3 regions of the Enterobacter sp. TMH.L2 genome follow, and region 3 is predicted to be linked to each of the others. Evidence: predicted binding sites of a transcription regulator. Region 3 holds the regulator's gene; each other region holds the start of a gene.
The links. Region 3 encodes CRP, which controls carbon source genes, mostly activating them, when cyclic AMP is high. Its sites were predicted from a motif close to ATGTGANNNNNNTCACAT; they were not measured.

Region 1 (3,279 bases), 1.2 Mb from region 3:
ATCGCGACCTGATTATTTGGGTCAACGGAGATCCCGCCCCACTCGAACATGCCCAGGTTGCCCGGGAACACCAGCGTCCCCTTTTCGGAAGGCGGGGTAAAGATGCCTTCATAGCGCATGCTGTGGAACATCACGCGGCAGACCAACTGATCGAACATGGTCGCGCCCCACATATCCGCCCCGCTCAGATCTTTCTTCGGACGGAAGGTCAGCTCGGAGAATGGTTGGGTAGGGGAAACATGGTCGCCTTTGGCGGCACCCTGCGGAACAGGCTGCTCCGGGGCTGGCACCACTAATTTACCGTCGCGGCGGTCCAGAACAAAAATGTTGCCAGTTTTAGCCGGAGCGTACACCACCGGCACTTTGTTGCCGTTTTTGTCGGTGATATCCGCCAGCGTTGGCTGGGCAGGCATGTCCATATCCCACAGGTCGTGGTGGACGGTCTGATAGGACCAGGCCAGCTTACCGGTGGTGGCATTCAGCGCCACGATGCTGCTGGCGTAGCGTTCCTGCTCAGGCGTGCGGTTGCCGCCCCAGATGTCTGGCGTGGTCACGCCCATCGGCAGGTAAACCAGATCCAGTTTTGCATCATATGCCGCCGGAGCCCACGAGTTCGGCGAGTTCAGCGTGTAATGATGCTCGTCATCCGGGATAGCGTTTGGATCTTTCGCGCCAGGGTCAAACGCCCACAGCAGTTTACCGGTATTAACGTCAAAACCACGGATAACGCCGGAAGGCTCACGGGTAGAGAAGTTGTCGGTCACTGCCCCGGCAATCACAATCACCTTGTCGGTCACGATAGGCGGTGAAGTCGGCTCGTACATACCTGGCGTAGTCACCGGCTGGTTGGTCTGCAGGTTCAGAATACCTTTGTTTGCAAAGCTCTCACACAGCTTGCCGGTATCGGCGTTGAGCGCGAACAGGCGGCCATCGTTCACCGGCAGAAGGATGCGGCGAGGACAGTCGGCCACTACATCCGCAGGGGCGTTATCCGCGGTGGCTTCGTGGTAAGAAACGCCACGGCAGGTCACGTGCTGGAACGAAGGGTCGGTATTTAACTGAGGGTCAAATTTCCACTTTTCTTTCCCGGTGGAGGCATCCAGTGCGAACAGCTGCTGGTGGGCGGTACACAGGTAAAGCATATCGCGGATTTTGATCGGGGTGACTTCGTTGGTGATTTCACCCGGGTCGGTAGCACGCTTCACGTCGCCGGTCTGGAAACGCCAGGCTTCCTTCAACTGGCCCACGTTCTGCGTGGTGATCTGCTTGAGCGGAGAGAAACGCTGCCCTTCCTGATTGCGGCCATAAGCTGGCCAGTCGGCATCAGGAATGGAAGACTCAGCGGTAGCTGCGGCATTATCCAGATTCAGCGTGCCGTTGATCTCTTGCGGGTCGTTAAAGCCCGCCCAGACCAGCACAACGGCGGTAATCAGCAGGGAAACCACCAGCGATGCTGCCGCGCCGCTTGCTGGAATCACCAGGCGGCGATACACAAACGGCAGCAGAAGCCAGACGCCGAAGAACACCAGCACGTCGCAGCGCGGCGTCAGCGCCCAGAAGTCGAAGCCGACTTCCCAGACGCCCCAGGCCATCGTACACAGCAGCAGGGCCGCGTAGAGCCAAAGCGCGGAGGCTTTGCTCTTCCACAGCAGCCAGGCGACGCCGAGCATCACCAGGCCGGCGATCGGGTAATACCACGACCCGCCTATAGCCACTAACCATATCCCGCCAAAGAGTAAATAGAGCCCGCAAAGTACAGCAAAGAGGGCCGAGAGGGTCACAAATAGTTGCGATCCGGTTTTATTTATTTTCACAATTATCACACTCATAAAGTTTTGATAGCATTTAATTATAGTTATTAACAAGTGTGATGGTTGTCACATTTATGGCTTTTTTTTGAAGTGGGGATGTGAAGGCGATTTGCTGGTATACTCCACGCCTCACTATTTTGTGTTGGCTGCAGGTGAACCAGCATTAAATGATTTGTTTTTAAATCATATGGTTAGAGATATGAAACATACTGTTGAAGTGATGATCCCGGAAGCGGAGATCAAAGCCCGTGTCGCTGAACTGGGTCGTCAAATCACCGAACACTATCGCGACAGCGGCAGTGACATGGTGCTGGTGGGTCTACTGCGTGGTTCATTTATGTTTATGGCGGATCTGTGCCGTGAAGTTCAGGTTTCCCATGAAGTCGATTTTATGACCGCTTCAAGCTACGGCAGCGGCATGTCCACCACTCGCGACGTGAAGATCCTGAAAGATCTGGACGAAGATATCCGTGGGAAAGATGTGCTGATCGTGGAAGATATCATCGACTCCGGCAACACCCTGAGTAAAGTGCGCGAGATCCTGAGCCTGCGTGAACCCAAATCTCTGGCCATTTGTACGCTACTGGACAAGCCGACGCGCCGCGAAGTGAATGTTAACGTTGAATACGTTGGCTTCTCTATCCCAGACGAATTCGTCGTTGGCTACGGCATCGACTATGCCCAGCGCTATCGCCACCTGCCGTTCGTTGGCAAAGTGGTGATGCTGGACGAGTAATCAATCGTCGTAAGCTAACAAAAAAGGGCCTTAAAAGGCCCTTTTTGCTATCCACATTTCACGGAATTATTGCGAAGCTGCGCGATTCCGGTGGCTATGGTGGGTATTCTTCAGGTTGGCTATGCCGCTGCGGTAGCCCTGCTCGAGTGACTCGCGGCTGGTGGCCGTCACTTCAAGGTCGCGCAGGCGCCCGTCGTGAATACCGTAGACCCAGCCGTGAACCGTGACTTTCTGGCCGCGTTTCCAGGCAGACTGCATGATGGTGGAATGGCCGATGTTGTATACCTGCTCCATGACGTTCAATTCGCAGAGCGTGTCCATCCGCTGTTCCGGTGCCAGTTCCCCTAAGAGCGAACTATGCTTGAACCACAGGTCGCGAATGTGCAGCAGCCAGTTGTTAATTAGGCCCAGCTCCGGGTTTTCTACCGCAGCCTGAACGCCGCCGCAGCCGTAGTGACCGCAGATAATAATGTGCTCAACTTCAAGGACGTCTACAGCGTACTGCACAACGGAAAGGCAATTCAGATCGGTATGAACAACGAGGTTTGCCACGTTACGGTGAACAAAGAGTTCGCCTGGCTCCAGGCCGGTAAGTCGTTCGGCGGGAACACGGCTGTCGGAGCAGCCAATCCAGAGAAAGCGAGGTTTTTGTGCCTGGGCAAGTCTTTCGAAGAAACCGGGGTCTTCCTCAACCAGCATTTTTGACCAAAGTTCATTATTGCTGATAAGGGA
Region 2 (3,279 bases), 1.3 Mb from region 3:
TATTCTCTTCCGCTATGACCCTAATAACGCCCGCGTCAGTCAGGCAGATAACGTGGACGCCACCATTATGGGAGGCGAAATGGGCATGAGCTACGCGCTGACCGACGCATGGAAAGCGGACGCAAGCCTGGCGTATGCCTGGGGGCAAAACACCAGTGACCATCAGCCGCTGCCGCAAATAGCCCCGCTGGAAACACGCTTCGGCCTGACCTGGGAGCGAGGAGACTGGAGCAGCACCGGCCTGCTGCGGCTGGTCAGCGGCCAGCATCGCGTGGCGCTGAATGAGGGTAACGTGGTCGGGAAAGACTTCGATAAAAGCAGCAGCTTTGCGATTTTTTCCGCCAACGCGGCTTACCGTCTAAGCAAAGCCATCAAGCTCAGCGCAGGGGTCGATAATCTGTTGAACAAAACCTACAGCGAACACTTGAACCTGGCGGGCAACAGCAGCTTTGGCTATTCGTCCAATACCCCGGTCAATGAACCAGGCCGGACGGTCTGGGGCAAAGTGAACGTCACGTTTTAATTACCTGGCCCCGGTTGTCGGGGCCATTACGCTTAATCATTTCCCAGCCAGGAGGCTGATATGCTTGCAAAACTTCGTACGCCGGAAGGTAAAAAGTTCCTTATCGCGGTTGCCATCGTTTTCACTATTGTCGTGTCGCTTATTTCGAAGGTGACCTTTGAAGGCGTGGAAGAGCAGTACAACTGGCCAATGGAACAGTGGACGCTGGACATGTTTATCATGCAGGGCGCGTGGGTCACTATCTACACGATCATGTTCACTATTCTATGTTCGCTGCCATTTGCTTTCTATTTCTTAGCGCCTAAGGATGGCCGCGGCTAAGGCGCGTTAAGCCACCGGCGTGTCGGCAAAGCAGGATGTTGTCGGCACGCTTGCCTTAAGCCCCTTACTTTTGTGCTTCTTTATTAAATCCACTTGCCTGAAACGCGCCTCACGAGTACTTTGACGCAATATTTTCGCATCTCAATTTTTGACAGGAAACACCGATGGCAAGAGCTAACGAAATCAAAAAAGGCATGGTACTCAATTACAACGGCAAGCTGCTGATTGTTAAAGACATTGATATCCAGGCTCCCAGCGCACGCGGCGCAGCAACCCTGTACAAGATGCGTTTCTCCGATGTTCGCACCGGGCAGAAAGTGGAAGAGCGCTTCAAAGGTGATGATATCGTTGACACTATCACCCTGACCCGCCGCTTCGTTGACTTCTCCTATATCGACGGCAACGAATATGTGTTCATGGATAAAGAAGATTACACGCCGTACATCTTCACCAAAGACCAGATCGAAGAAGAGCTGCAGTTCATTCCCGAAGGCGGTATGCCGGACATGCAGGTGCTGACCTGGGACGGCCAGCTGCTGGCGCTGGAGCTGCCGCAGACCGTGGATCTGGAAATCATCGAAACGGCTCCGGGCATCAAAGGCGCTTCCGCCAGCTCCCGTACCAAGCCAGCAACGCTGTCCACCGGCCTGGTGATTCAGGTGCCGGAATACATGGTTGCCGGGGAAAAAATCCGCATTCATATCGCAGAAAAACGCTCTATGGGCCGCGCAGACTAATAATAAATGACGCTCCTTCGGGAGCGTTTTTTTTGTTCTCACAACCAAAGTTATTATACCAATTACATCATCCTGCTTTATTATCAGACCTACATCACACAAAAGTGATTAACTAAACAGACCAATTTTATTTCCTGTCATACAGCTTTACACTGCATAGATTTCCACCTCCCTACACAGGATGCGACTCTATGGATACCCTTGCCACTGCTTCACTTCCGGATACCGTTCAACGGCCAAACTATGACCGCCGCGCGCTGAAAACCCGTATCGTGCATTTTGGGTTTGGCGCTTTCCACCGTGCGCATCAGGCCCTGCTCACCGATCGGGTGCTCAACAAACTGGGCGGCGACTGGGGGATCTGTGAGATCAGCCTGTTTAACGGCGATAAGCTGATGCACGATCTCAGGCAACAGGATCATCTTTTCACGGTGCTGGAAAAAGGGGCGGCGGGAAACCAGGCGCGGGTCATCGGTGCCGTGAAAGAATGCCTGAATGCGAGGCTGGATGGCATGGAAGCCATCATAGAGAAGTTTTGTGAACCGCAGGTCGCCATTGTCTCCCTGACCGTGACCGAAAAAGGCTACTGCATCGATCCCGCCAGCGGAAAACTTGATTCCACCAATGAGCGGATTATTCACGATCTGGCGTCGCCGGAGTCTCCGCATTCCGTACCAGGAATACTTGTGGAGGCGTTAAGCCGTCGCCGTGAGCGTGGGCTAAGCCCGTTTACGGTCTTATCCTGCGATAACATTCCTGATAACGGGCACCTGGTTCGCCAGGCCGTGCTGGGTATGGCCGCGAGTCGAAGCGCCGGGCTGACAGAATGGATTGCCAAAGAAGTCACCTTCCCCAGCACCATGGTCGACCGCATTGTTCCGGCGGCCACGGAGGAATCGCTGCAGGAAATTGCGGAAATACTGGGCGTACAAGACCCCTGCGCCATTGCCGCCGAGCCGTTTATTCAGTGGGTCGTCGAAGATAATTTCGTCGCCGGACGCCCGGAATGGGAAGCCGTCGGGGTGGAAATGGTTGACGATGTGGTGCCCTACGAGCAGATGAAGCTGCGGATGCTCAACGGCAGCCACTCATTTATGGCTTATCTCGGCTACCTCGCCGATTATCCGCATATTAATGATTGTATGGCTGACGAACATTTTGCCCGTGCAGCAAAGCACCTGATGCTGCAGGAGCAGGCGGTGACGCTGAACATTCGGGGCATCGACCTGAATCAGTACGCCGCCAGCCTGCTCGAGCGGTTCGCAAATCCGGCGCTGAAGCACCGAACCTGGCAAATCGCCATGGACGGCAGTCAGAAGCTTCCTCAGCGCTGGCTGGAAAGCGTGCGCTGGCATCTGGCAAACGGGAGCAGTTGGCCATGCCTGGCGCTCGGGATCGCAGGCTGGATGCGCTACGTTAGCGGCCTCGACGAACAGGGCCATGCGATTGACGTTCGCGATCCGCTCCAGGGCAAAATCCAGATGCTGGTGAGCGACAGCGGCGAAAACGAACGCGTCAGCGCCCTCCTCAGCCTGAACGAAATTTTTGGTGATGACCTGCCCAAAAACGAAAAATTTGTCGAAAACGTGCGGCAAGCCTGGCAGCAACTCATCCGCCTGGGCGCACGCGGCGCGGTCGAAAACTTGCGCTTAAGTTAACAATCAATGCGCTTAACGTGGTCTTACCGTGCGGTAAGCC
Region 3 (3,279 bases):
GATTCCGTAGTGCGCTCCATGGACGATTACATCAACTTCATTACGCCGCAGTTCTCACGTACCCATATCAACTTCCAGCGCGTTCCGACGGTAGACACCTCTAACCCGTTTGCCGCGCGAGCCATTCCGTCGCTGGACGAAAGCTTCGTGGTCATTCACTTCCGTGGGCTGGACGACATCGACTTCCCTTATCTGCTGGCAATGTTGCAGGGGTCGTTTATCTCCCACATCAATACATTGGTGGTACCGGGCGGGAAAATGGGGCTGGCGATGGAGCTGATCATGGCCCCGCTGGTGCAGCGGCTGGCAGAAGGCAGGAAAATTGCCTGATGGCGTAAGGGCGGTCTGTATACCGCCCTTTTCTACTTAGGTTTCAATAATTTCGTAGCTGTGGCTAATCTCTGCGGCTTTCTCCAGCATCAACGTCACCGAGCAATATTTCTCTGCGGTCAGCTCAACGGCGCGGGCAACCGCACTTTCTTTCAGCTCTTTCCCGGTCACAACAAAATGCAAATGAATGCGGGTGAACAGACGAGGTGCTTCTTCACGACGTTCGGAAGTCAGTTTCACCTCACAATCCGTCACATCATGGCGGCCTTTTTGCAGAATCGACACCACGTCAATTGAGCTACAACCGCCCGCGGCCATCAGCAGCATTTCCATCGGGCTTGGCGCTTTATCCCCGGAGTCCCCGTCCATCAGAATTTGGTGGCCAGAAGCGGATTCGCCGAGGAAGGTCATGCCTTCCACCCATTTAACACGTGCCTGCATTTTACCTACTCCCGTAATAAAAATTTCTTTCAGATTACGCGTCTACGTGAAAACTGGCAACGTAAGGCGATCCAGGTCATGCTGAAACGAGACAATACAAGACACTAACCAAAAGCTATGCTAAAACAATCCGGATGCTGCTGCGATACAGAGACGTTTATGCCGTAAGCAGAGGAAACGACTAATTACAGGCCGCAGGGTTAACCTGCCCGCCAGCTCCCAGGGCTTGGGAAAATTTCACGATTGCAACGCCAGACAAGAGGTTCCGCGTCTTGTCTTTGGTAGCCAGTTTATAACAGAGGATAACCGCGCATGGTGCTTGGCAAACCGCAAACAGACCCGACTCTCGAATGGTTCTTGTCTCATTGCCACATTCATAAGTATCCGTCGAAGAGCACGCTGATTCACCAGGGTGAAAAGGCGGAGACGCTGTACTACATCGTCAAAGGCTCCGTAGCTGTTCTGATTAAAGATGAAGAAGGCAAGGAGATGATCCTTTCTTATCTGAATCAGGGTGATTTCATTGGTGAATTAGGTTTGTTCGAAGAAGGCCAGGAGCGTAGCGCCTGGGTTCGCGCCAAGTCAGCCTGTGAAGTAGCTGAAATTTCCTATAAAAAATTCCGTCAGCTGATTCAGGTCAACCCGGACATCCTGATGCGTCTTTCTTCCCAGATGGCGCGCCGCCTGCAGGTAACTTCTGAGAAAGTTGGCAACCTCGCCTTCCTCGACGTGACCGGCCGCATTGCTCAGACGCTGCTGAACCTGGCTAAACAGCCGGATGCCATGACCCACCCGGACGGGATGCAAATCAAAATCACCCGCCAGGAAATCGGTCAGATCGTGGGCTGCTCCCGCGAAACCGTTGGCCGTATTCTGAAAATGCTGGAAGATCAGAACCTCATTTCCGCCCACGGTAAAACGATTGTCGTTTACGGCACCCGTTAATTAGCCCTTATAAAGGCGTGTCGCTTCGGTAACACGCCTTTTTTGTCTCTACAATTCAGGCTATGTGGAAGAGATTAATTTACCACCCAGAAGTTAACTACGCGCTGCGGCAAACGCTGGTGCTGTGTCTTCCCGTGGCTGTCGGCCTGCTGCTTGGCAGCCTGCAAAACGGCCTTCTCTTCTCGTTAGTTCCCGCCTGCTGCAACATTGCCGGGCTGGACACGCCGCACAAGCGCTTCTTCAAACGATTGATCATCGGCGGCAGTCTGTTCGCTCTCAGCAGCCTTATCCTGCAGCTTCTGCTGCTTTACACCCACATCCCGCTGCCGGCGATATTGATCGTCATGGCTCTGCTGCTCGGTGTGACGGCAGAAATCAGCTCACTTCACGCCCGCCTGCTGCCCGCATCGCTGATCGCCGCTATTTTTACGCTCAGCATGGCCGGGAATATGCCGATCTGGAAGCCCATGGTGCTCTATATCTTCGGCACCATCTGGTACGGCGCCTTCAACTGGTTCTGGTTCCGGCTATGGCGTGAACAACCGCTCAGGGAGTCGCTCAGCCTGCTGTACCGCCAGTTGGCAGATTACTGCGAAGCAAAGTACAGCCTGCTGACCCAGCATACCGACCCGGAAAAAGCGCTGCCGCCGCTGCTGGCCCGCCAGCAAAAAGCCGTCGACCTGATCACTACCTGCTACCAGCAGCTGCATATGCTATCGGCCAACCAGCAAAACGGCTACAAGCGTCTGTTACGCGCTTTCCAGGTTGCGCTGGATCTGCAGGAACACATTTCGGTTAGCCTGCATCAGCCTGAAGAGGTGCAAAAACTGGTCGAGCAAAGCCATGCGGAAGCCGTGATCCGCTGGAATGCTCAAACCATCGCCGCGCGCCTGCGCGTGCTGGCAGACGATATTCTTTACCACCGCTATCCAACGCGCTTTACCATGGATAAGCAGATCGACGCCCTGGAAAAAATCGCCCGCCAGAATCCGGACAATCCAGTGGGGCAGTTCTGCCATTACCACTTCAGCCGCATTGCCCGGGTACTGAAAACCCAGCGGCCGCTGTACGTGAGGGATTTAATGGAGGACAGGGAACGCCGTTTACCGTTTTTCCCGGCCCTGAAAAGCTATCTCTCGTTTAAATCCTCCGCTTTGCGCAGCTCCGCGCGCTTAGGTGTGATGCTGACCATTGCCAGCCTGCTGGGCTCCTTCTTACACCTGCCAAAGCCGTATTGGATCCTAATGACGGTGATGTTCGTGACGCAAAACGGCTACGGTGCAACGCGGGTGCGCATTGTTCACAGGGCGGCAGGTACCATGGCAGGGCTGTGTATCGCGGGTATCACCCTGCACTTCCACGTCCCGGACAGCTACACCCTGCTGGCGATGTTAATGATTACGCTGGTGAGTTACCTGTTTATCCGCAAAAGCTACGGTTGGGCCACCATTGGCTTCACCGTCACGGCGGTATATACCCTGCAGCTCATCACCCTCAGCGCCGAGAGTTACATTATTCCCAGGCTGATAGACACTCTGCTCGGCTGCCTGATCGCCTTTGGCG

Region 1: the regulator CRP is predicted to act here: its motif matches at 1,866-1,883, upstream of hpt (hypoxanthine phosphoribosyltransferase).
Region 2: the regulator CRP is predicted to act here: its motif matches at 1,664-1,681, upstream of ACREYP_RS07085 (mannitol dehydrogenase family protein).

What each region holds. Positions count from the first base shown of each region.
Region 1 covers NZ_CP193791.1:3,857,817-3,861,095, reverse strand. The annotation lists gene ACREYP_RS18515 (glucose/quinate/shikimate family membrane-bound PQQ-dependent dehydrogenase) at 1-1,829, opposite strand, end outside; gene hpt (hypoxanthine phosphoribosyltransferase) at 2,011-2,547, shown strand; gene can (carbonate dehydratase) at 2,614-3,279, opposite strand, start outside.
Region 2 covers NZ_CP193791.1:1,479,197-1,482,475, reverse strand. The annotation lists gene ACREYP_RS07100 (TonB-copper family protein) at 1-523, shown strand, start outside; gene ACREYP_RS07095 (DUF2534 family protein) at 584-844, shown strand; gene yeiP (elongation factor P-like protein YeiP) at 1,009-1,581, shown strand; gene ACREYP_RS07085 (mannitol dehydrogenase family protein) at 1,773-3,239, shown strand.
Region 3 covers NZ_CP193791.1:227,081-230,359, reverse strand. The annotation lists gene ACREYP_RS01050 (phosphoribulokinase) at 1-330, shown strand, start outside; gene ACREYP_RS01045 (OsmC family protein) at 367-771, opposite strand; gene crp (cAMP-activated global transcriptional regulator CRP) at 1,084-1,716, shown strand; gene ACREYP_RS01035 (YccS/YhfK family putative transporter) at 1,779-3,279, shown strand, end outside.